One region of the Paracoccus mangrovi genome, then DNA from elsewhere that is predicted to be linked to it. Evidence: riboswitches for the same ligand, from Rfam matches in the RefSeq annotation. Region 1 holds a riboswitch; the other holds the start of a gene.
What was found. A riboswitch is a leader RNA that binds a small molecule or an ion and turns the genes downstream of it on or off. The one in region 1 is predicted to bind thiamine pyrophosphate.
Positions count from the first base shown of each region.

Region 2: it holds a riboswitch for thiamine pyrophosphate, as region 1 does, so the genes downstream of both, thiD (bifunctional hydroxymethylpyrimidine kinase/phosphomethylpyrimidine kinase) here and thiC (phosphomethylpyrimidine synthase ThiC) in region 1, are expected to answer to the same signal.

Region 1 is NZ_JBHRXJ010000003.1:267,051-277,628, reverse strand. It holds gene ACFOMH_RS05990 (CidA/LrgA family protein) at 1-153, shown strand, start outside; gene ACFOMH_RS05985 (LrgB family protein) at 150-866, shown strand; gene thiC (phosphomethylpyrimidine synthase ThiC) at 920-2,776, opposite strand; TPP riboswitch at 2,864-2,984, opposite strand; gene ACFOMH_RS05975 (DUF6525 family protein) at 3,011-3,307, opposite strand; gene ACFOMH_RS05970 (GTP-binding protein) at 3,317-4,543, opposite strand; gene ACFOMH_RS05965 (response regulator) at 4,754-5,542, shown strand; gene ACFOMH_RS05960 (sensor histidine kinase) at 5,518-6,702, opposite strand; gene ACFOMH_RS05955 (ATP-binding protein) at 6,708-9,335, opposite strand; gene fmdA (formamidase) at 9,595-10,578, shown strand, end outside.
Region 2 is NZ_JBHRXJ010000003.1:29,687-40,264, forward strand. It holds gene ACFOMH_RS04760 (cytosine deaminase) at 1-1,269, shown strand, start outside; gene ACFOMH_RS04765 (FAD-binding oxidoreductase) at 1,272-2,660, shown strand; gene ACFOMH_RS04770 (NAD(P)H-dependent oxidoreductase) at 2,660-3,262, shown strand; gene ACFOMH_RS04775 (creatininase family protein) at 3,303-4,091, shown strand; gene ACFOMH_RS04780 (nucleotide sugar dehydrogenase) at 4,166-5,332, shown strand; gene ACFOMH_RS04785 (NAD-dependent epimerase/dehydratase family protein) at 5,329-6,327, shown strand; TPP riboswitch at 6,372-6,475, shown strand; gene thiD (bifunctional hydroxymethylpyrimidine kinase/phosphomethylpyrimidine kinase) at 6,546-7,358, shown strand; gene ACFOMH_RS04795 (FAD-dependent oxidoreductase) at 7,355-8,332, shown strand; gene thiS (sulfur carrier protein ThiS) at 8,316-8,513, shown strand; gene ACFOMH_RS04805 (thiazole synthase) at 8,515-9,276, shown strand; gene ACFOMH_RS04810 (thiamine phosphate synthase) at 9,276-9,875, shown strand; gene ACFOMH_RS04815 (ThiF family adenylyltransferase) at 9,872-10,578, shown strand, end outside.

The sequences.
Region 1 (10,578 bases):
GGCGTGGTCGCGCATCTGCAACAGTTCCGGCAAGAGGGGCTGGCCATTGCCGTCGCGCTGACCGTGTCGACCGCGCTGGCCATCGCGGCGGGGGCGCTGGTCTTCAAGATCGTGGCGCGCTGGACCGGTCAGAACAGCGAGCCCGGCGAATGACCGATCCCGCCCTGATCTGGAGCTATCTGACCCGCGAGCCGCTTTTGTGGCTGACCGCGACGCTGATCGCCTATTGGCTGGGCGCCAGCTTTTTCCAGCGCATGGGCCGGCAAAGCTGGGCCAATCCGGTGCTGGTTGCGGTGATCATTCTGGCCGTGCTGCTGTGGATCACCGGCACCAGCTATCAGACCTATTTCGAGGGCGCGAAATTCGTCCATTTCATGCTTGGACCGGCGACCGTCGCGCTGGGGATGCCGCTTTATGACAATCTGCGCCGGGTGCGACAGGCGGCGCTGCCGCTGATCGCCGCATTGCTGGCGGGGTCGGTGACGGCGGTGGTGTCGGTCCTGCTGATCGCGCGGGCATTCGGCCTGCCGCAGGTGATGATGGCAAGCATGGCGCCGAAATCGACCACGGCGCCGGTCGCGATCGGCATCGCCGAACGGCTGGGGGGCGAGCCGACCATCGCCGCCGTTCTGGTGCTGTTGACGGGGGTGTTCGGCGCCATCATCGCGACGCCCTTGCTGAACGCGCTTGGCATCCGGGACTGGCGGGCGCGGGGGTTTTCGCTGGGCGTGGCCGCGCATGGGATCGGCACCGCCCGCGCATTTCAGGTCAATGAAACCGCCGGCGCCTTTGCCGGCATCGGCATGGGGCTGAACGCGGTGCTGACCGCGATCATCGCGCCGCTGATCCTGCATCTGTTCGGATAGGCGGCCCGCGCAGGCGGGCGGCGCAATGCACCGCCCGCCCCAACCGGCCCCGATCAGCCGTCCTGTAGGGCGGGCATGTAAAGATCGCCGCCCTCGCGATATTTGCGGGCCATATCGGCCATGCCCTGTTGGCGGGCATCGGCGCGGATCTCGTGCGATATCCGCATCGAACAGAATTTCGGCCCGCACATCGAACAGAAATGCGCCAGCTTATGCGCCTCTTTCGGCAGGGTCTGATCGTGAAAGGCCCGCGCCGTGTCGGGGTCCAGCGACAGGTTGAACTGATCCTCCCAGCGGAATTCGAACCGCGCGCGCGACAGCGCATCGTCGCGCAGCTGCGCGGCCGGGTGCCCCTTGGCCAGATCGGCGGCATGGGCGGCGATCTTGTAGGTGATGACCCCGGTTTTCACATCGTCGCGGTCGGGCAGGCCCAGATGCTCCTTGGGCGTGACATAGCACAGCATCGCTGTCCCGAACCAACCGATCATCGCCGCGCCGATGCCGCTGGTGATGTGGTCATAGCCCGGCGCGATATCGGTGGTCAGCGGCCCCAGCGTATAAAAGGGCGCCTCGGCGCAGATTTCCAGCTGCTTGTCCATGTTTTCGCGGATCTTGTGCATGGGCACATGACCCGGTCCCTCGATCATCACCTGGCAATCGTGATCCCATGCGATCCGGGTCAGTTCGCCCAGGGTTTCCAGCTCGGCGAATTGCGCCGCGTCATTGGCATCGGCGATCGAGCCGGGGCGCAGCCCGTCGCCCAGGCTGAAGGACACGTCATAGGCGCGCATGATTTCGCAGATCTCGGGGAAATGTTCGTAAAGAAAGCTTTCGCGGTGATGGTGCAGGCACCATTTCGCCATGATCGAGCCGCCGCGCGACACGATCCCCGTCACCCGGTCCACGGTCAGCGGGATGTGGTGCAACCGCAGCCCGGCATGGATGGTGAAATAATCGACGCCCTGTTCGGCCTGTTCGATCAGCGTGTCGCGAAACACCTGCCAGGACAGGTCCTCGGCGATGCCGCCGACCTTTTCCAGCGCCTGATACAGCGGCACGGTGCCGATGGGGACCGGCGAATTGCGGATGATCCATTCGCGGATATTGTGGATATTGCGCCCGGTGGACAGGTCCATCACCGTGTCGGCGCCCCAGCGGATCGCCCAGACCATCTTTTCCACTTCTTCGGCCATGGACGAGGTGACGGCGGAATTGCCGATATTGGCGTTGATCTTGACCAGAAAATTGCGGCCGATGATCATCGGCTCGGCCTCGGGGTGGTTGATGTTGGCGGGGATGATGGCGCGGCCGCGCGCCACCTCGTCGCGGACGAATTCGGGGGTGACATGGGCCGGGATCGCGGCGCCGAAACTGTCGCCGTCCCGGCGTGGCGCGGTCTCGGCGGCCTGTTGGCGGGCCAGATTTTCACGGATGGCGATGAATTCCATTTCCGGGGTGACGATGCCGGCGCGGGCATAGGCCAGCTGGGTCACCGCGCGGCCGTCCCGGGCGCGCCGCGGCCGGTGGCAGGTGGTGAATTCCGGGGTCAGCCGGTCGTCGGCGGCAAAGCCGTTATCCTCGGGGCGGACCTCGCGCCCGGCATAGCTTTCGGTATCGCCGCGCGCCGCGACCCAGCTTTCGCGCAGGCGCGGCAGGCCGCGTTCGATGGCAATCGCCGCCCCCGGATCGGTATAGGGCCCCGAGGCGTCATAGACCCGCAGGGGCGGCTCGCCCGCGCTGGGATGCAGGGCGATTTCGCGCATCGGCACGCGGATATCGGGATGGATCACCCCCGCAACATGCACCTTGGCCGAGGCCGGCAGCGCGCCGGTGGTCACGGTCAGAACCGGCTGGGCCGGGGGTGTCGGATTGGTCGGGGCGGGGATCGTCGTCGTCGGATCGGATGTCATGTCAGGCTCCTGGCTTTGCAAGCGTTGGAGACCCAGCACTGACGGGAAAGGAGAATACCCCGAAGGCATGGCCGCAACCGGCCCGCCGCATGGGCATCCGCACCGTCCCTACGCCAGTATGAACTGGATCAGGTTCATCGGGTCCCCTGCGCTGCCTGACGGCCCAGCAGAATCTCAGCCCCTTGTCGGGACACCCCTGGTGAAATGCCAGAATGCAAAGCCGCGCCCCGGCTGTCAATCGCCCCTGTCGCGGCGGGGTGGCGCATCCAGCGGATAGGCCGCCCCCCAGATGCGCGGGCAGTCGCGCGCCAGCATCCGGCGTTCCGCCAGTTCCAGCCGGCGCAGCATCCGCGCCACATCGCCGCCGGTTTCGCGGTCCAGCCGCCGCCACAGCCGCAGCGCGGAACCCGCACTCCAGGGCAGGGCCGCCCCGGCCAGCCAGCGGCGCAGTTCCGCCGGCAGCCGGTCATAGCGATCCATCGGCCGGCCCCTGCCGCGCCGCGCCAGCGTGCTTGCCAGATTGCCCGACATCGGCAGGGATCAGGCCGTGCGGCGCTGGCCCCATTGCGGGAACGGATCGGGCAGCGCTTTCCAGTCCGAGGGACGGAAATCCTGCGTGTCGACCAGCGCCGCGTCCAGCCGTTCGGTGATGGCGGCCCAATCCATGCCGCTGCCGATAAAGACCAGCTCCTGACGCCGGTCGCCCCAGGGCTCGGACCAGTTGCGTTTCATTTCCGCAAGCGCGTCGGGATGCTCGGGCCAGCGTTCGCGGGGCACCGACGCCCACCAACCGCCCAGCGGCACCACCGTCGAGATCGCGCCCGCAAGGCTGAACTCGGCCGCCCAGTTGGGGCGGCTGGCGATCCAGAAATGCCCCTTGGCCCGGATCACGCCCGGCAGATCGCCGTTCAGCACCGCATGGATGCGTTGCGGATGAAACGGCCGCCGCGCGCGATAGACGAATGAGGTGATGCCATATTCCTCGGTCTCGGGGATGTGGTCGGCGAAACCGTAAAGCTCTTTGGCCCACATCGGGTTCAGATGCGCGCGGTCGAAATCGAACAGCCCGGTGTCGAATATCTCATTGGCTGGCACGCGCGAAAAGTCGGTCTCGATCAGCCGGGCCTCGGGGTTGAGCGCGCGCACGATCTTGCGCGCCTGATCCAGCCGTTCGGGGCCGGCCTCGGTGATCTTGTTCAAGACCACGACATCGGCAAATTCGATCTGATCGGTCAACAGGTTGACCAGCGTGCGGTCGTCCCCCTCGCCCATGCTTTCGCCACGGTCGGCGATGAAATCATGGCTGGAAAAGTCGCGGGTCAGGTTCACCGCATCGACCACCGTCACCATGGTGTCGAGCCGGGCGATATCGGCCAGGCTGTCGCCATTCTCGTCGCGGAATTCAAAGGTCGCGGCAACGGGCATCGGCTCGGCAATGCCGGTCCCCTCGATCAGCAGATAGTCAAAGCGCCCCTCTTCGGCCAGCTTGCGCACCCCTTGCAACAGGTCGTCGCGCAACGTGCAGCAGATGCAGCCATTGCTCATTTCGACCAGCTTTTCCTCGGCCCGGTTCAGCTCGGCCCCGTCGCGGACCAGATCGGCGTCGATATTCACCTCTGACATGTCATTGACGATGACCGCGACACGGCGCCCTTCGCGATTGTTCAGCACATGGTTCAGAAGCGTGGTCTTGCCGGCGCCAAGAAAGCCGGAAAGCACGGTGACGGGAAGGCGCTTGTCCTGCGCGGGGGGACTGGCGTCGGGCATGGGGTCCTCGGTATATGTTATGTTATTACATTTCTATTATCCCGGTGACGCCCGCTGTGCAATGCCCGACCGGGATCAAAGTCCCGAATCAACGCTTGGTGAAATCCCGGCGCGCGGGACTATGCGGACGGGGGCGCCGCCGCTATCGTGGTGGCGGATCGCGCCCGAAAGCCGGGCAGAGCCGGCCATATCTTGATCGGGACATTCGCCATGACGGCCCAGCGGGCCCCGCAGCCACAGGATGCCAGCCACGCGGCCATGTCGCCGCGCCTTCTGTTCGTCGAGGATGACCGCAAGCTCAGCAGCTTTCTCAGCCGCTATTTCACCGAACAGGGTTACACGGTTCAGACCGCCCATGACGGTGCCGAAATGCGCGCCGCGCTGGCGGGGAGGCGCTTTGACATGGTGGTTCTGGACGTCAACCTGCCCGGGCGCGAGGATGGCTATGCGCTGGCCCGCGAATTGCGGGGGGATGACGGCATGGGCATCCTGTTCCTGTCCGCCCGGCAAGAGGCGCTGGACCGCATTGTCGGGCTGGAAATCGGAGCGGATGATTTCATGGTCAAACCCTTTGAACCGCGCGAATTGCTGGCCCGCATCCGCGCCATCCTGCGCCGCATCCCGGCACCCGCCGGCACAAGGCCCGCCGACCCCGGCGCCGACGCCACAGGGCCGACCCCGCCGCGTGCCGGGCGGCTGCGTTTTGGCGAATGGCAGCTGGATCTGGCGACGCGGCAATTGCACGACGCCCAGAACCGCATCCGCAGCCTGACGACACAGGAATTCAACCTGCTCAGCGTGCTGGCACAACGGCCGGGACGCATCCTCAGCCGCGATCAGCTGATGGATCTGACGGTCAACCGGACATGGTCGCCCTATGACCGTTCGGTCGATGTGATGATCGGCAAGATCCGCCGCAAGATCGGCGACATGGGCCCCGAATATCACCGCATCCGCACCATCCGGGGCATCGGCTACATGTTTTCGCCCGACCCCTGATCAAGTCCCGGATCGGGGGCCTCATCGCCCCCCAGACAAGGCAGATCCAGCACCGCCCGCGCGCCGCGCGCGCCATCGCCACCCATCGCGTCACCGCCACCGGCATTGCCGATACGGAACCGGCCACCATGGCGCAGGGCCATCTGCTGGATCATCGGCAGGCCCAGCCCGGTGCCCTCGGGCTTGGTGGTGAATAGCGGCTCAAGCGCGCGTTCCAGCCCCTCGGGGGTCAGGCCGGGACCGTCATCCACGACCTCAAGCCGGGCATAGGGACCACCGCGCCAGACCCGCGAAAGCCGGATCGCGACCCGGCCCCGCCCGCCGGTCGCATCGCGGGCATTGATCAACAGGTTCAGCAACGCGGTTTCCACCTGACGCGGATCGGCGGGCACCAGCAAGGGCGCGGCCGGCAGGTCCAGATCCAGCGCCATGCCCTGGCACAGCGTCCGCGTCAGCATCGCCGCCACATTGCCCACCACCGCGCCAAGGTCGATCACCGCGCCGGGCGGCCCTTCGCCGCGCGCGAACCCCATCAGCCGCGCCACCAGATCCGCGGCGGTCAGCGCCGCCTCGCGCGCATCCGTCGCATAGGGCTTGAGCACGTCGTGCGCATGCAACCCGTCATCGATCACCATCAGATTGGCCCCGATCACCGCCAGCATATTCTTGAAATCATGCGACAATCCCGCCGCAAGCTGTGATGCCGCCTCGATCTGGTGCAAAAGCGCAAGCTGGCGCTCGGCGCGGGCCTTGTCGCGGCGCAGCTGAGCCAGTTGGAAACAACGGTCCAGCGCCTGCACCAGCTCGTCCAGAAAGAACGGCTTGCGCAGATAATCATAGGCCCCGGCCTTGAGCGCCGCGACCGCGCTGTCGACCGAGGCATAGGCGGTCATGATGATCACGATCAGATCCGGGTGCCGCGCCCGCAGCCGGGCCGCAAGATCGGTCCCGTCCTCACCCCCAAGACGGATGTCGAGAAGCACCACCTCGACCGGGTCGCGCGCCAGCTGATCCAAGGCCCCGGCCCCGCTATGGACCAGCGTGCAATCCACCCCCGCAAGCCCCAGCGCCCGCGAGGTCGAGACCGCGAAATCCACATCGTCATCGACGATCAACAGCCGCCGCACCGTGGAATCGGGCGCGGCAGAAAGGTTCGGCACATCCATCATGGCGTTTGCGCGATGCTCAGCCGCATGGCGGTGCCCAGGGGGCCGGTGCGCGCGACCCAGGCATCGCCGCCATGCATCTGCGCCACCCGCCGCACCAGCGTCAGACCCAGCCCCACCCCCGAGGCCTTGGTCGTGACCAGCGGGTCAAAGACGCGGGCGCGCATCTCAGGCGGCAGGCCGGTGCCGTTATCGGCGACCTCGATGATGGTGAAGCCGGCATCGTGAAAGGCGCGCAGCTCGACATCGGGGCGGCGGCCGGGCGCGGCCTCGGCGGCATGGGCCGCGTTCTCGATCAGGTTGCGGATCGCGAATTGCAGCCGCGAGGGATCGCAGCGCAGCCGCATCCCCGACGGCACCTGCAAACGGACCAGCCCGCCCGAGGGATGTTCCGCGATGAGCGCCGCCAGCCATGCGCGCAGATCGACCGGCACGGTTTCATGCGCCCCCTGCCGCGCGAAATCCAACAGGATATCGATGATCCGGCTGCACCGGCCGATGCTGCGGCGGATGCGCAGCACGTCCTCTTCGGCATCGGCGCCAAGGCCGGGATTGCGGGACAATACCTCGACCGAGCTTGAGATCGTGCCAAGGGGGTTGCGCAATTCATGGCTGATCGTGGCGGCCACCTCGCCCACGGCGGCCAGGCGCTGGCGCACGGCCAGTTCGCGCTGCGCCGAACCCAGCTGGCGCAGCGCGCCCAGCAGATCCTCTTCGGTCAGGCGGCGGCGTTCATTGGCCATCACCGCCCATGACGCCAAAAGCGCCACCAGCGGCGCGGCGCCCAGAAACACCGCCGTGCCCAGCCCGGGATCGCCCAGCCGGCCCGCCATGTCCCGCAAGCCCAGCCACGCGCCCCCCAAAAGCGCCATCAGAACCCCGAACACCGTCGCAATCTGCCAGACCCGATGCCAAAGCCGGGGCGGCACCCGGGTCAGCTGAACCGGGCCGGCGGCGGGCGCGGGCGCATCATCGGACAGCGCCGGCGCCCGCTTGCAGTAATCGCGGCAATGCGGCTCAAGGCTGCAACAGAGCGAACAGATCGGGCGCTCGTAAAAGGTGCAATAGGCCATGTCGCGGGTTTCATAGCCATGGCTACAAATCGCACAGTCGCAGCGGCTGCGGCGGGTAAAGACATGCGGCACCCGCGCCAGATAGCCGGCGCCGCGCCGCCACATCCCGATCACACAGGACGCGCAAAGCGACAGCGCAAAAGCGATGGGCGCCGACCACGCCTGAAGGATCGGCCCGCCCAGCCCGGCATAAAGCATCAGCCCCGTCAGCCCGCCAATCGCCATGCTGCCACAGCCGACCGGATTGAAATCCGGCAGATAGGCGCGGCGGAATTCGATCCGCGCCGGGCTCAGGCCCAGCGGCTTGAGGATCGCCAGATCGGCAAAGATCGCCCCCAGCCAGGCCAGCGCAAGATTGGCATAGATCGCCAGCACCGCCTCAAGCGTGGAAAACACCCCCATCAGCATCAGCGCGCAGCTGACCGCGATATGCCATGACAACCAGATCAGCCGCCCGGGGTGATAACGGGTGACGCGCATGAAGAAATTCGATTCCGCCAGCGAGCCGGCATAGGCATTGGTCACGTTGATCTTGATCTGCGCGATCAGCACATAGACCGTCGCCACCAAAAGCGCGGCGGCGGGCGCGAAAAGATATTCATAGGCGTGGCGGAACATGCCGATCGGCTCGACCGCCATATCGGGGGTCATACCGGCGCGGATCGCCAGCCAGGCCAGGAAACTGCCCATCAGGATCTTGGTGCCGCCGATCAGGATCCAGCCCGGCCCGGCCAGGATCAAGGCCCCCCACCACCGCGCCCGCGTGGTGGTTTCGCGCGGCGGCAGAAAGCGCAGGTAATCGACCTGTTCGCCGATCTGCACCGTCAGCGCGCAAAGAACCCCGATGGCCGCGCCCAGCGACAAAAGCCCCGGCGCCGGCCCCGGCGCGGCCAGCCATTGGCCCAGCGCGTCGGGCGCCCGCCAGGCAATCGCCGCGAACGGCAAAAGCCCCAGCACGATCCAAGGCAGCTGGGTCACCAGTTGAAACCGCGAAATCGCGGTCATCCCCCGCGACGCGACCGGCAGGATCACCATCGCCGAAAGCAGATAGCCCGCCGGCAATGGCAGGCCGAACGCAACCAGAAGCGCCTGCGCGATGATCACCCCTTCGAGCGCAAAGAAGATGATCGTATAGGTCGCATAGATCAGCGAGGTGATGGCCGAGCCAATATAGCCAAACCCCGCCCCCCGCGTCAAAAGATCCATGTCCACATTCGCGCGCGCGACGTGATAGGCGATCGGCAGGCTGGTCACAAAGATGAAGACCGACGCGATCAGCACCGCCACCACCGTCGTCTGCACCCCCCAGGACAGCGTCAGCGCCGCCCCGATCGCCTCAAGCGCCAGAAACGAGATACCGCCCAGCGCGGTATGGGTGATGGTCGCCGGGCTCCAGCGCCGGTAACTGGCGGGGGCATAGCGCAGCGCGTAATCCTCGATGGTCTCGTCTGCGACCCAGGACTGATAGCTGCGCGGCTGGGGTTCCAGCCCCAGATAGGCGCCGCCTGACCGCCCCGCCGTATCGGGCGGTTCGATGCTGCTGGTTTCGTTCATTTTCCCCTACCGGCTTTGCGGCGCGCATGCGTCTGCGCGCCCCCCTCCCCTGCGGCTGGTGCTGGACAGCCTAGCGCCGTTTTCCGGCGCTGTGAACTGTAACCCATTGCCGGCAAAAGGCGGAAAAATGCGTGGCCCGGTTACACAAAATTACGAAACCGCCCCTCTGGCGCATGAACACCGATTACACGGCGCGCGCAGGATGATCCCCGGGAAACGGGCGCGCCGGTCGCCGCCCGCCCGAATGTGGGAGGAGAAAATGTCGAACACCGTCTTCAAGGTTGACCTGAACAAGGCCCCCGAGGAGGCCGCGCAAAAGCCCCATAACCGCTGGCATCCCGACATTCCGATGGTCGAGACCTTCAAGCCCGGCGAGGTGCTGCGCGTCGAATGCTATGACTGGACGGGGGGCCAGATCGGCAACAATGACAGCGCCAACGACATTCGCGATGTCGATCTGACGAGGGTGCATTACCTGTCCGGCCCCTTTGGGTTCGAGGGCGCCGAGCCGGGCGATCTGCTGGTCGTCGACATTCTGGACATCGGCGCGCTGCCCGCTTCGAAATGGGGCTTCAACGGCCTGTTCGCCAAGGAAAACGGCGGCGGCTTTCTGACCGAGCATTATCCCAAGGCGACCAAGTCGATCTGGGATTTCGAGGGGATCTATACCACCTCGCGCCATATTCCGGGCGTGCGTTATCCGGGGCTGATCCATCCCGGCCTGATCGGCTGTCTGCCCGACGCCAAGCTGCTGGCCGAGGCGAACCGCCGCGAGGCGGCGCTGATCGCGACCGATCCCGACCGGGTGCCGCCGCTGGCCGCGCCGCCTTTCGCCGGCACCGCACTGATGGGCGAGATGAAAGGCCCCGCCGCCCAGACCGCCGCCGCCGAGGCATGGCGCACAGTGCCGCCGCGCGAACATGGCGGCAATTGCGACATCAAGAACCTGTCGCGCGGGTCCAAGGTCTATTTCCCGGTCTATGTCAAAGGCGGCGGCCTTTCGATGGGCGACATCCATTTCAGCCAGGGCGATGGCGAGATCACCTTTTGCGGCGCCATCGAGATGGCCGGCTGGATCGAGATCAAGGTCGAGATCATCAAGGGCGGCATGGCGAAATACGGCGTCATCAACCCGATTTTCCGCCCCTCGCCCATCGATCCGCATTTCGACGATTACCTGATCTTCGAAGGCATTTCCGTCGATGAACATACGGGCGAGCAATATTACCTCGACGCCCATGTC
Region 2 (10,578 bases), 240 kb from region 1:
GATTTTCGCGTTCTGCCCAGCGGCAACCTGACCCTGACCAATCTGACCGCGCCGGGCTGTCTGTGCGGGGACGACACCGATCTGAGCACGATTTCACTGGGCATCCGGGACGGCATGCTTTGCGCGCCGGCCGCCGATCTGCCCGCGGTGGATATGCGCGGCGCCATGGTGTTTCCGGCCTTTGTCGACATGCACACCCATCTGGACAAGGGCCATATCTGGCGCCGCGCGCCCAATCCCGATGGCACCTTCGACGGCGCGCTGGCGGCGGTCGAGGCCGACCGGACCGCCAACTGGTCCGGGTCCGACATACGGGCGCGCATGGATTTCGCGCTGCGCTGTGCCTGGGCGCATGGCACCCGCGCCATCCGCACGCATCTGGACAGCATCGGCCCGCAGGCCGCCATCAGCTTTCCCGAATTCACCCGGCTGCGCGACGAATGGGCCGGGCGCATCGAATTGCAGGCCGCCTGCCTGACGCTTATTGACCGCATCGACCCGGATGGCGGCGGCGAATTCGCCGATCTGGTCGATCTGGTCGCGCAAAGCCGGGGTGTGCTGGGCTGCGTGACCTTTCCCGACGCGCGGCTGCGCGACCGGCTGCGGGCATTTTTCGACCATGCCGGCCGTCGCGGGCTTGAGACCGATTTCCACAGCGACGAGACCGGCGATCCCGACAGCGCCAGCCTGCGCGTAATCGCCGAAACCGTGCTGGAAACCGGCTTTGACGCGCCGGTCACCGTGGGCCATTGCTGTTCGCTGGCCATGCAGCCGGACGCGGAATGGCGGCATACACTGGATCTGGTGGCACGGGCCGGGATCAACATCGTCAGCCTGCCCATGTGCAACCAGTATCTTCAGGACCGCGTGGGGGGCCGCACGCCCCGCTGGCGCGGGGTGACATTGGTCCATGAAATGGCCGCGCGCGGGATCAATGTCAGCTTTGCTTCGGACAATACCCGCGACCCGTTCTATGCCTATGGCGATCTGGACATGATCGAGGTCATGCGCGAGGCCACGCGCATCGCCCATCTGGACCATTCCCGGACCGACTGGACCAATGCCTTTCTGACCAGTCCGGCGCGGGCCTGCGGCTTTGACGCACCCGGCCTTGTTCCCGGTGCGCCGGCCGATCTGGTCATCTGCCGGGCGCGCGACTGGACCGAGCTTTTCGCCCGGCCGCAATCCGACCGGATCGTGCTGCGCGCGGGTCGCCAGATCGACCGCAGCCTGCCCGATTACGCCGAACTCGACCACCTGATGAGGTGACCATGGACATCGCCGCCGCCAAAACCGCGCTGAAACACCTTGAGATCGACGACAACCCCGCCGCCGTTCGGGCGAAAAGCCGGGATTTCTTTTGGTACTCGCCGGTGCTCAAGGACCGGCTGGAACATGTCAGCGCCGATTTCGTCGCCATGCCCCGCAATCAGGACGAGGTGATCCAGATCCTGCGCGCCTGTCACGCCCATGACGTGCCGGTGACCGTGCGCGGTTCGGGGACCGGGAATTACGGTCAGGCCATGCCGCTGGCCGGGGGCTGCATCCTGCATATGCAGAACATGGCCGAGGTGGTCGGCATCGCCCCCGGACGCGTCACCGCCCAGCCCGGCATCATCATCCGCGAGCTGGACCGCATCACCCGCGAGGAGTCGCGGCAAGAGTTGCGGATGATGCCCTCGACGGCGGGGACGGCGACGATCGGCGGCTTTGTCTGCGGCGGCTCGGGCGGGGTCGGCTCGGTCCGCTGGGGGTTTCTGCGCGATTACGGCAATATCCTGCGCATCCGCGTCGCCACCATGGAGGCCGAGCCGCGCATCCTGGATTTCACCGGCGCCGATCTGGCCCGGGTCAGCCACGCTTACGGCACCAATGGCGTGGTGACCGAAATCGAGATGCCGCTGGCCCCGGCCTATGACTGGGTTCATATTTTCCTGAGCCTGCCCGATTTCACCCGCGCCGCCAGACTGGCACAGGATCTGGCCCTGCAGGACGGTCTTTTGCTCAAGCTGGCCACCGTCTGCGAGGCGCCGACCGCCGCGCGATATTTCCAGCGGTTCAGGGGATATGTCACCGATCAGGACAGCGTGGTCGCATTGATGGTCGCGCCCCATTCCATGGACGGCTTTCTGTCGTTTCTGGCCCAGGAACCCATGGCGCGGCTGATCTATCGCAGCGACGCCAATGACTGGCCGCGCGATCCCGGCCCGGCCTATGAATATGGCTGGAACCACACCACGCTGCGCGCGATCAAGGTGGATCCCGCGATCACCTATCTGCAAGTGCGCTATGCCGGGCCCGATCTTCTGGACAAGGTGGCGGCGATCCGCGCCCGTTTTGGCGACGAATTGATACAACATCTTGAATTTTTGCGCGAAAATGGCGTAATGACCGCCGCCGGCCTGACGCTGGTGCATTACACGACCGAGGCGCGACTGGACGAAATCATCCGCATTCACGAGGATATGGGCTGCATGGTCTTCAACCCGCATCGCTATACTTTGGAAGAAGGGGGGCGTCAGACGGTGGACGACAGACAGTTGGAATTCAAACGCCAGGCCGATCCCAAGGGCTTGCTGAACCCCGGAAAGATGATCGCATGGGACAGGCCGGACTGGGATTACAGCCGCGCCTATGACTATGCCGGGATGCGCCGCTGATGCGTGCGCTGGTCATTTATTGTCATCCTTCGCCGGGCAGCTTCAATTCGGCGGTCCGCGACGTGGTTTGCGCCAAGCTGCGCGAGGCCGGGTCCGAGGTGCGGCTGCGCGATCTTTATGCCGAAGGGTTTCAGCCGATCCTGACCCAGCAAGAGCTGGAAAACTATCTCGACCCCGAACACAACGCCAAGCCGGTGGCATGGGATGCCGAGGCGCTGCGCTGGTGCGACACGCTGATCTTTGTCTATCCGACATGGTGGTACGGGCCGCCGGCGATGCTGAAAGGGTGGCTTGACAGGGTCATGTTGCCCGATGTCGCCTTTCTGATGCCCGATCCCGACAACGTCACCATCCGCCCCGCCCTGCAACAGATCACCCGTCTGGGCGTGTTCACGACCTGCGGCGCCAGCTATTGGCTGACCTCGCTGATCGGGGCGCCGGGCAAGCGCACGCTGCTGCGCGGGGTGGGCTATCTCTGCGCCCCGAACCGGCGCAGCGTATTCGCCGCGCATTACCTGATGGACAGCTCGACCCCTGAAACCCGCGACCGGCATCTGGATCATGTCGAGCGCAAGATGGACAAGCTTCTGGCGCCGCTGTGACGGGCTTTGCGCGGAAACCGGTCCCGCGAAAGGATGTGCCATGACCCGCCGACTGGACTGGGCCGAATATCGCGCCCCGGAATATGCCGCGATCGACCCCGCGCGCACCATCGCCATCCTGCCCACGGCGGCGGTGGAACAGCACGGGCCGCATCTGCCCGTCGGCACCGACACCATGATCGCCGAGGGGATGCTTGCCACGCTGCGCCGGAACTGTCCCGACGATCTGGATATCCGCATCCTGCCGGTGCAGGCGGTCGGCAAGTCGACCGAACATCTTTGGGCCGCCGGCACGCTGACGCTGGACGCGCCCACGGCGCTGGCGGCATGGACCCAGATCGGGCTGTCGGTGGCGCGCGCGGGCGTGCGGAAAATCGTCATCGTCAACAGCCATGGCGGCAATCTGGACCTTGTTTCGATCCTGTCGCGCGAATTGCGGGTACAGGCGGGAATGCTGGCCGTGAAATGCCAATGGATGGGCTTTGGCCTGCCCGTGGGCATGTATTCCGCACAGGAACGCAGCTTTGGCATTCATGGCGGCGATGTCGAAACCTCGCTGATGCTGGAATTTCATCCCGACTGCGTGGACATGGCGGCCGCGCGCGATTTCCGTTCCTCGGCCGAGGATGCGGCGATCCCGCCCGTCGGGCCGCTCAGCTATGGCTGGATTTCCGCGGACCTGAACCCTGCGGGCGTGGCCGGCGAGGCGCATCTGGCCACCGCCGACAAGGGCCGCGCCACCGCCGCGCATCAGGTCGCGGGCATGATCGCCCTGTTGCGACAGGTGCGGGACGCGGCCATCCCGCAGGCGGCCAGCGGCTGGAAATAACGCGGCTCGGTTCTTCTGCCGCCGCGCAAGCCGTGCTAAGCCGGGCGCAACCGTAAAGAACCGGCAGGTGTCACATGACAATCGCAGTTGCAGGCCTGGGCTATGTCGGCATGTCCATCGCCGTTCTGCTGGCCCAGCACAATCAGGTCCGCGCCCTCGACATCAGCGCCCAGCGCGTCGCGCAGGTCAATGACCGCCGCTCGCCCATCGAGGATGCCGAAATCACCCGCTGGCTGGCCGAAAAGCCGCTGGACCTGAAGGCCACCACCGACGCGGCCGAGGCGCTGACCGGGGCCGAATTCGTCATCATCGCGACGCCCACGAATTACGACGCGCGAAGCAATCATTTCGACACATCCAGCGTCGAAGCCGTCATCCACCAGGCCCGCCAATACGCGCCCGAGGCCACCATCGTGGTGAAATCCACCGTCCCGGTCGGCTTTACCACCCAGATGCGGGCCGAAACCGGCTATGACGGCATCCTGTTTTCCCCGGAATTCCTGCGCGAGGGGCGCGCGCTTTACGACAACCTTCACCCCTCGCGCATCGTGGTCGGCGATCACAGCCCGGCGGCGAAACGTCTGGCCGATCTGTTGGCCGAGGGCGCGATCCGCAAGGATATGCCGATCCTGTTCACCGGCCCCGTCGAGGCCGAGGCGATCAAGCTGTTTTCCAACACTTATCTTGCCATGCGCGTGGCCTATTTCAACGAACTCGACAGCTATTCGGTGGCGCGCGGGCTGAACACGCGCGAGATCATCGACGGTGTCGGCCTCGACCCCCGGATCGGCGAACATTACAACAACCCGAGCTTTGGCTATGGCGGCTATTGCCTGCCCAAGGACACCAAGCAATTGCTGGCGAATTACGATCAGGTGCCCCAGCAGCTGATCGCGGCGGTGGTGGAATCGAACCGCACCCGCAAGGATTTCATCGCCGATCAGATCATCGCCCGCCGGCCAAAGCTGGTCGGCGTCTATCGGCTGGTGATGAAGGCCGGATCCGACAATTTCCGCGACAGCTCGATTCAGGGCATCATGAAACGGATCAAGGCCAAGGGCATCCCCTGCATCGTCTATGAACCCGTCCTGACCGAGGATCATTTCTTTCACAGCCCGGTCGTCCGCGACCTTGCCGATTTCAAGGCACAGGCCGATCTGATCATCACCAACCGCCAGACGGCCGAGCTGGCGGATGTGGCCGACAAGGTCTTTACCCGCGACCTGTTCGGAGTCGACTGATGCGCGTTCTGGTCACCGGCTCGGCCGGGTTCATCGGCTATCATCTGTGCGAACTTCTGCTGGCCGAAGGCGCCGAGGTGATCGGCCTTGATGCCCATGACGCCTATTACGATCCGGCGCTGAAAGAGGCGCGCGAGGCGCGGCTGCGCGCCCATCCAGGCTTTACCCCCATCCGTGCGCGGGTCGAGGATGCGGGCGTTCTGGCCGGGCTTTTCGCCAGCCACAAACCCGACATCGTGGTGCATCTGGCCGCGCAGGCGGGCGTGCGCTATTCGATCGAAAATCCGCGCGCCTATCTGGAATCGAACCTGATCGGCACCTTCGAATTGCTTGAGGCCGCGCGCGCCCATCCGCCCCGGCATCTGCTTCTGGCCTCGACCAGCTCGGCCTATGGCGCGAACACCGAAATGCCCTATCGCGAAACGGACAAGGCCGATGCCCAGATGTCCTTTTACGCCGCGACCAAGAAATCGACCGAGGCGATGGCGCATAGCTATGCGCATCTGTTCCACCTGCCGGTGACGATGTTTCGGTTCTTTACCGTCTATGGCCCATGGGGGCGGCCCGACATGGCGCCGTGGCTGTTCACCAGCGCGATCATGGCCGGCCAGCCGATCAAGGTGTTCAACCACGGCGACATGCGCCGCGATTTCACCTATGTGACCGACCTCGTGCGCGCGATCCGGCTGTTGATGGATGCCGCACCCGGCGATACGCCCGTGGGCCCCAAGGACAGCCTGTCCCCCGTCGCACCGTTTCGGGTGGTCAATATCGGCAATGGCGCGCCGGTCGAGCTGTTGGATTTCATCGCCGCCATCGAGGCCGCGACCGGCAAGCCCGCAATCAAACAGATGCTGCCGATGCAGCCCGGCGACGTACCCGCCACCTGGGCCGATACCGCACTGCTCAGCCGCCTGACCGGCTATGCCCCGCAGACCCCGGTGCAAAAGGGCGTGGCCGAATATGTGGACTGGTTCCGCAGCTATTATCTCTAGCTCTTGAAAGCCGGGGGCGACCGGCCTAATCTTGTCGCCACGAACTCATACACTTGGGGGGCCTCGTACGGGGCTGAGAGGTGCCAGGCACCGACCCATCGAACCTGATCCGGGTCATACCGGCGTAGGGAAGGGTAGAGTGTCGCGACCGTCCGACCGGATCGCAACCCCTCACCCCCACCCGATGCCGCTGGCCCGTCCGACGTGAAAGGCCGGCCATGTCCCATCCCATCGCCCTGACCATCGCCGGCTCGGACAGCGGCGGCGGGGCCGGCATTCAGGCCGATCTCAAGACATTTTCCGCGCTGGGGGTCTATGGCGCCTCTGTGATCACAGCAATCACCGCCCAGAACACCCGCACGGTCGCGGCGGTGGAAATGGTCAGCCCGGCCATGGTCGCGGCCCAGATCGACGCGGTTCTCGGCGATCTGGACGTGCGCGCGATCAAGATCGGGATGGTCGGCGGCGCGGATGTGATCACAACCGTGGCCGAGCGGCTGCGGGCGGCGCTTTCGGCCAATCCGATCCCGGTGGTGCTGGATCCGGTGATGGTGGCCAAGTCGGGCGACGCGCTGCTTGATGACGGCGCGGTCGCCGCGCTGCGCGACGAATTGCTGCCGCTGGCCACCGTCCTCACGCCCAACCTGCCCGAGGCGGCGCGGCTTTTGAACCGCGCGCCTGCCGAACCCGGCGACATGATCCGGCAGGGGCTGGATCTGTGCGCGCTTGGCCCGGATTACGTTCTGATGAAGGACGGCCATGGTGCGGATTCGGTCTGCACCGATCATCTGGTCGGGCCAGAGCGCCTGACGCTGAGCGCGCGGCGCCAGCACACCCGCAACACCCATGGCACCGGCTGTTCGCTGTCATCGGCCATCGCGGCGGGGCTGGCCGCCGGCCTGACCGTGGCGCAGGCCACGACACGCGCCCATGACTGGCTGCAAGGGGCGATTGCCGCCGCAGATGACCTGTCGGTCGGGCTGGGCCATGGGCCGGTCCATCATTTCCACAAAATATGGGGGCAGAAATGACCCAAGCAACTATCCTTGGTGCAGGCGTCATGGGCCTGAGCATTGCGACCGAACTGGTGGCGCGCGGGTTCCGGCCACGCATCATCGACCCGGCCGGCAAGCCCGGCGCCCATGCCTGTAGCTGGCGGGCCGGCGGGATGCTGGCCCCTTGGTGCGAGGCGGAAAGCGCCGAACCCGTCGTCCTGCGTCTGGGTCAGGACGCCGCCGACTGGTGGCAGGGAAACGGCGCCGAGGTCACGCGTCGCGGCACGCTGGTGCTGGCGCCGGCGCGCGACCGCGCCGATCTGGACCGCTTTGCCCGCATGACCCAGACCCATCGCAGCCTTGACGGCGACGAAATCGCCGCGCTCGAACCCGAATTGCAGGGCCGCTTTCCGCGCGGGCTGTTCTTTGAGACCGAGGCGCATCTGAACCCGCGCGCGGCGTTGCAGACGCTGCGCGACCGGCTGGCCGAACAGGACATCGTCATCGAACCCGAGGGCACGCCCACCGGCCTGACCATCGACGCGCGCGGCTATGGCGCCCGCGACGAGCTGAAGGATCTGCGCGGCGTGCGCGGCGAAATGCTGGTCCTGCGCTGTCCCGAGGTGAACCTGACCCGCACCGTGCGGATGCTGCATCCGCGGATACCGCTATATATTGTGCCTCGTGGTGAGGGTATCTACATGATCGGGGCCACGATGTTGGAAACCGGGGGCAAGTACCGGGTCACCGTGCGTTCCGCCGTCGAAATGCTGAACGCCGCCTATGCCCTGCATCCCGGCTTTGCCGAGGCCGAGATTCTGGAACTTGGATCCGACGCGCGGCCGGCTTTTCCCGACAATCTGCCACGCCTGCGCCGGCGCGGGAACACGCTTTACGCCAACGGTCTTTACCGCCACGGCTATCTTCTGGCCCCCGCCGTGGCCCGGATGACCGCCGACTATCTGCAAACGGGCCAGAAACCGGAGTTCATGGATGAAGATCACCCTTAACGGCGCGGCGCGCGAGCTGACCGGCCCCAGCGTGCAGGACGTCCTGAGCGAGATCGGGCTGGGCACGGCCAAGGTCGCCACCGCGCTGAACGGCAATTTCCTGCCCGCCGCCACACGCGCCGCCACCACGCTAAAGGATGGCGACGCGCTTGAGGTCGTGGCGCCCATGCAGGGGGGTTGAGATGCCGGTCTTTTACGGAACCCATGTCGAAAGCCCGCTGATGCTGGGCACGGCGCAATACCCCTCACCCGCGATCATGGCCGAGGCGTTCCGCGCCTCGGATGCGGGCATCGCCACCGTATCGCTGCGCCGCGAAGGCGGGGCGGGTCAGGATTTCTTCAACCTGATCAACAGCCTGTCGGTGCGCATCCTGCCCAACACCGCCGGTTGTCATTCCGTGCGCGAGGCGGTGACCACGGCCCAGATGGCGCGTGAGCTGTTCGGCACGCCCTGGATCAAGCTTGAGGTCATCCGTGACGACGACACGCTTTGCCCCGACGTGGTGGCGCTGATCGAAGCGGCCCGGATCCTCAGCGATGACGGCTTTCAGGTCTTTCCCTATTGCACCGAGGATCTGTCGGTCTGTGGCCGTTTGCTGGATGCGGGCTGTCAGGTGCTGATGCCATGGGGGGCGCCCATCGGCTCGGGCCGGGGGCTGAACAACCCCTATGGCCTGCGTTCGGTCCGGGCGCATTTCCCGGATGTCACGCTTGTCGTCGATGCCGGGATCGGCCTGCCCAGCCATGCGGCGGCGGCGATGGAGCTGGGCTTTGACGCGGTGCTTTTGAACACCGCCGTGGCCAAGGCCGGCGACCCGGTCGCCATGGCCGATGCCATGGCACAGGCCATTCGCGCCGGCCAGCTGGCCCATCGCGCCGGCGCGATCGAGGCGCGCGACATGGCCGCGCCGTCCACCCCCATCTTTGGCATGGCGATGCTCTGATGACGACATTTCCCCGATTCTACCCGATCTTTGACAGCGCCGACTGGCTGCGCCGTGCGCTGCCTTTGGGGGTGCGGCTGGTTCAGGTCCGCATCAAGGACATGCCGCCGCCCCTGTTGATGGGTGAGCTGGCCCTGTGCCAGGAATTATGCCGCGAACATGGCGCGACGCTGGTCGTCAACGATCACTGGCGCGCCGCCATCGATCTGGGCTGTGATTTCGTGCATCTGGGCCAAGAGGATCTGGACCGCGCGGATGTCGCCGCGATCCGCCGTGCGGGGATGCGGCTTGGCGTTTCGACCCATGATCATGACGAACTGGACCGGGCGCTGGCGTTGAAGCCCGATTATATCGCGCTGGGGCCGGTCTGGCCGACGATCCTGAAAAAGATGAAATGGGACCAGCAGGGGCTTGAGCGGGTGACCGAATGGCGCAAGCTGGTCGGCACGACGCCCCTGGTGGCCATCGGCGGCGTGACCCCGGAACGCGCCTTGCAGGCATTCGCGGCGGGGGCCGACATCGCCTCGGCGGTGACCGATATCACGCTGAACCCCGACCCCGAAGGCCGCATCCGCGAATGGCTGCGGGTCACGCAATGAACCGCTATATCCGCCAGATGGTCCTGCCGGAACTCGGCGCCGAGGGTCAGGACCGCATTGCCGCCGCGCGGGTGCTGATCGTTGGCGCCGGCGGGCTGGGTGTGCCGGTGCTGCAATATCTGGCCGGCGCGGGGATCGGACATATCACCCTGATCGATCCCGACACGGTCGAGGAAACGAACCTGCACCGCCAGCCGATCTATCGCATGAAGGATCTGGGCATGCCCAAGGTCCGCGCCGCCGCCATGGCCGTGGCGCGGCTGAACCCGGCGGTCGAAATCGAGGCGCTGGTGGACCGGCTCACGCCCGCCAATGCGCCGGCGCTGATCGACAATGCCGATCTTGTTCTGGATTGCGCCGATAGCTACGCCGCCAGCTATACCCTGTCCGACGCCTGCCTGACGGCGCGAACGCCGCTGATTTCGGCTTCGGCGCTGGGGCTGGGGGGCTATGTCGGCGGGTTCTGCGGCGACCCGGATCGGGGCGGCGCGCCCAGCCTGCGGGCGCTTTTCCCCGACGCGCCCGATGGCGGCCAGACCTGCGCCACGGCGGGCGTGCTGGGCCCCGTGGTCGGCATGCTCGGCTGTCTTCAGGCGCAGATGGCGCTGGCGGTGGTGCTGGGCCTCAGCCCCTCGTCGCTGGGTCAGTTCACCCGCTTTGATGGCGGCCGCTTTACCCAGTTCCGCTTTGACACCGCCCCCGA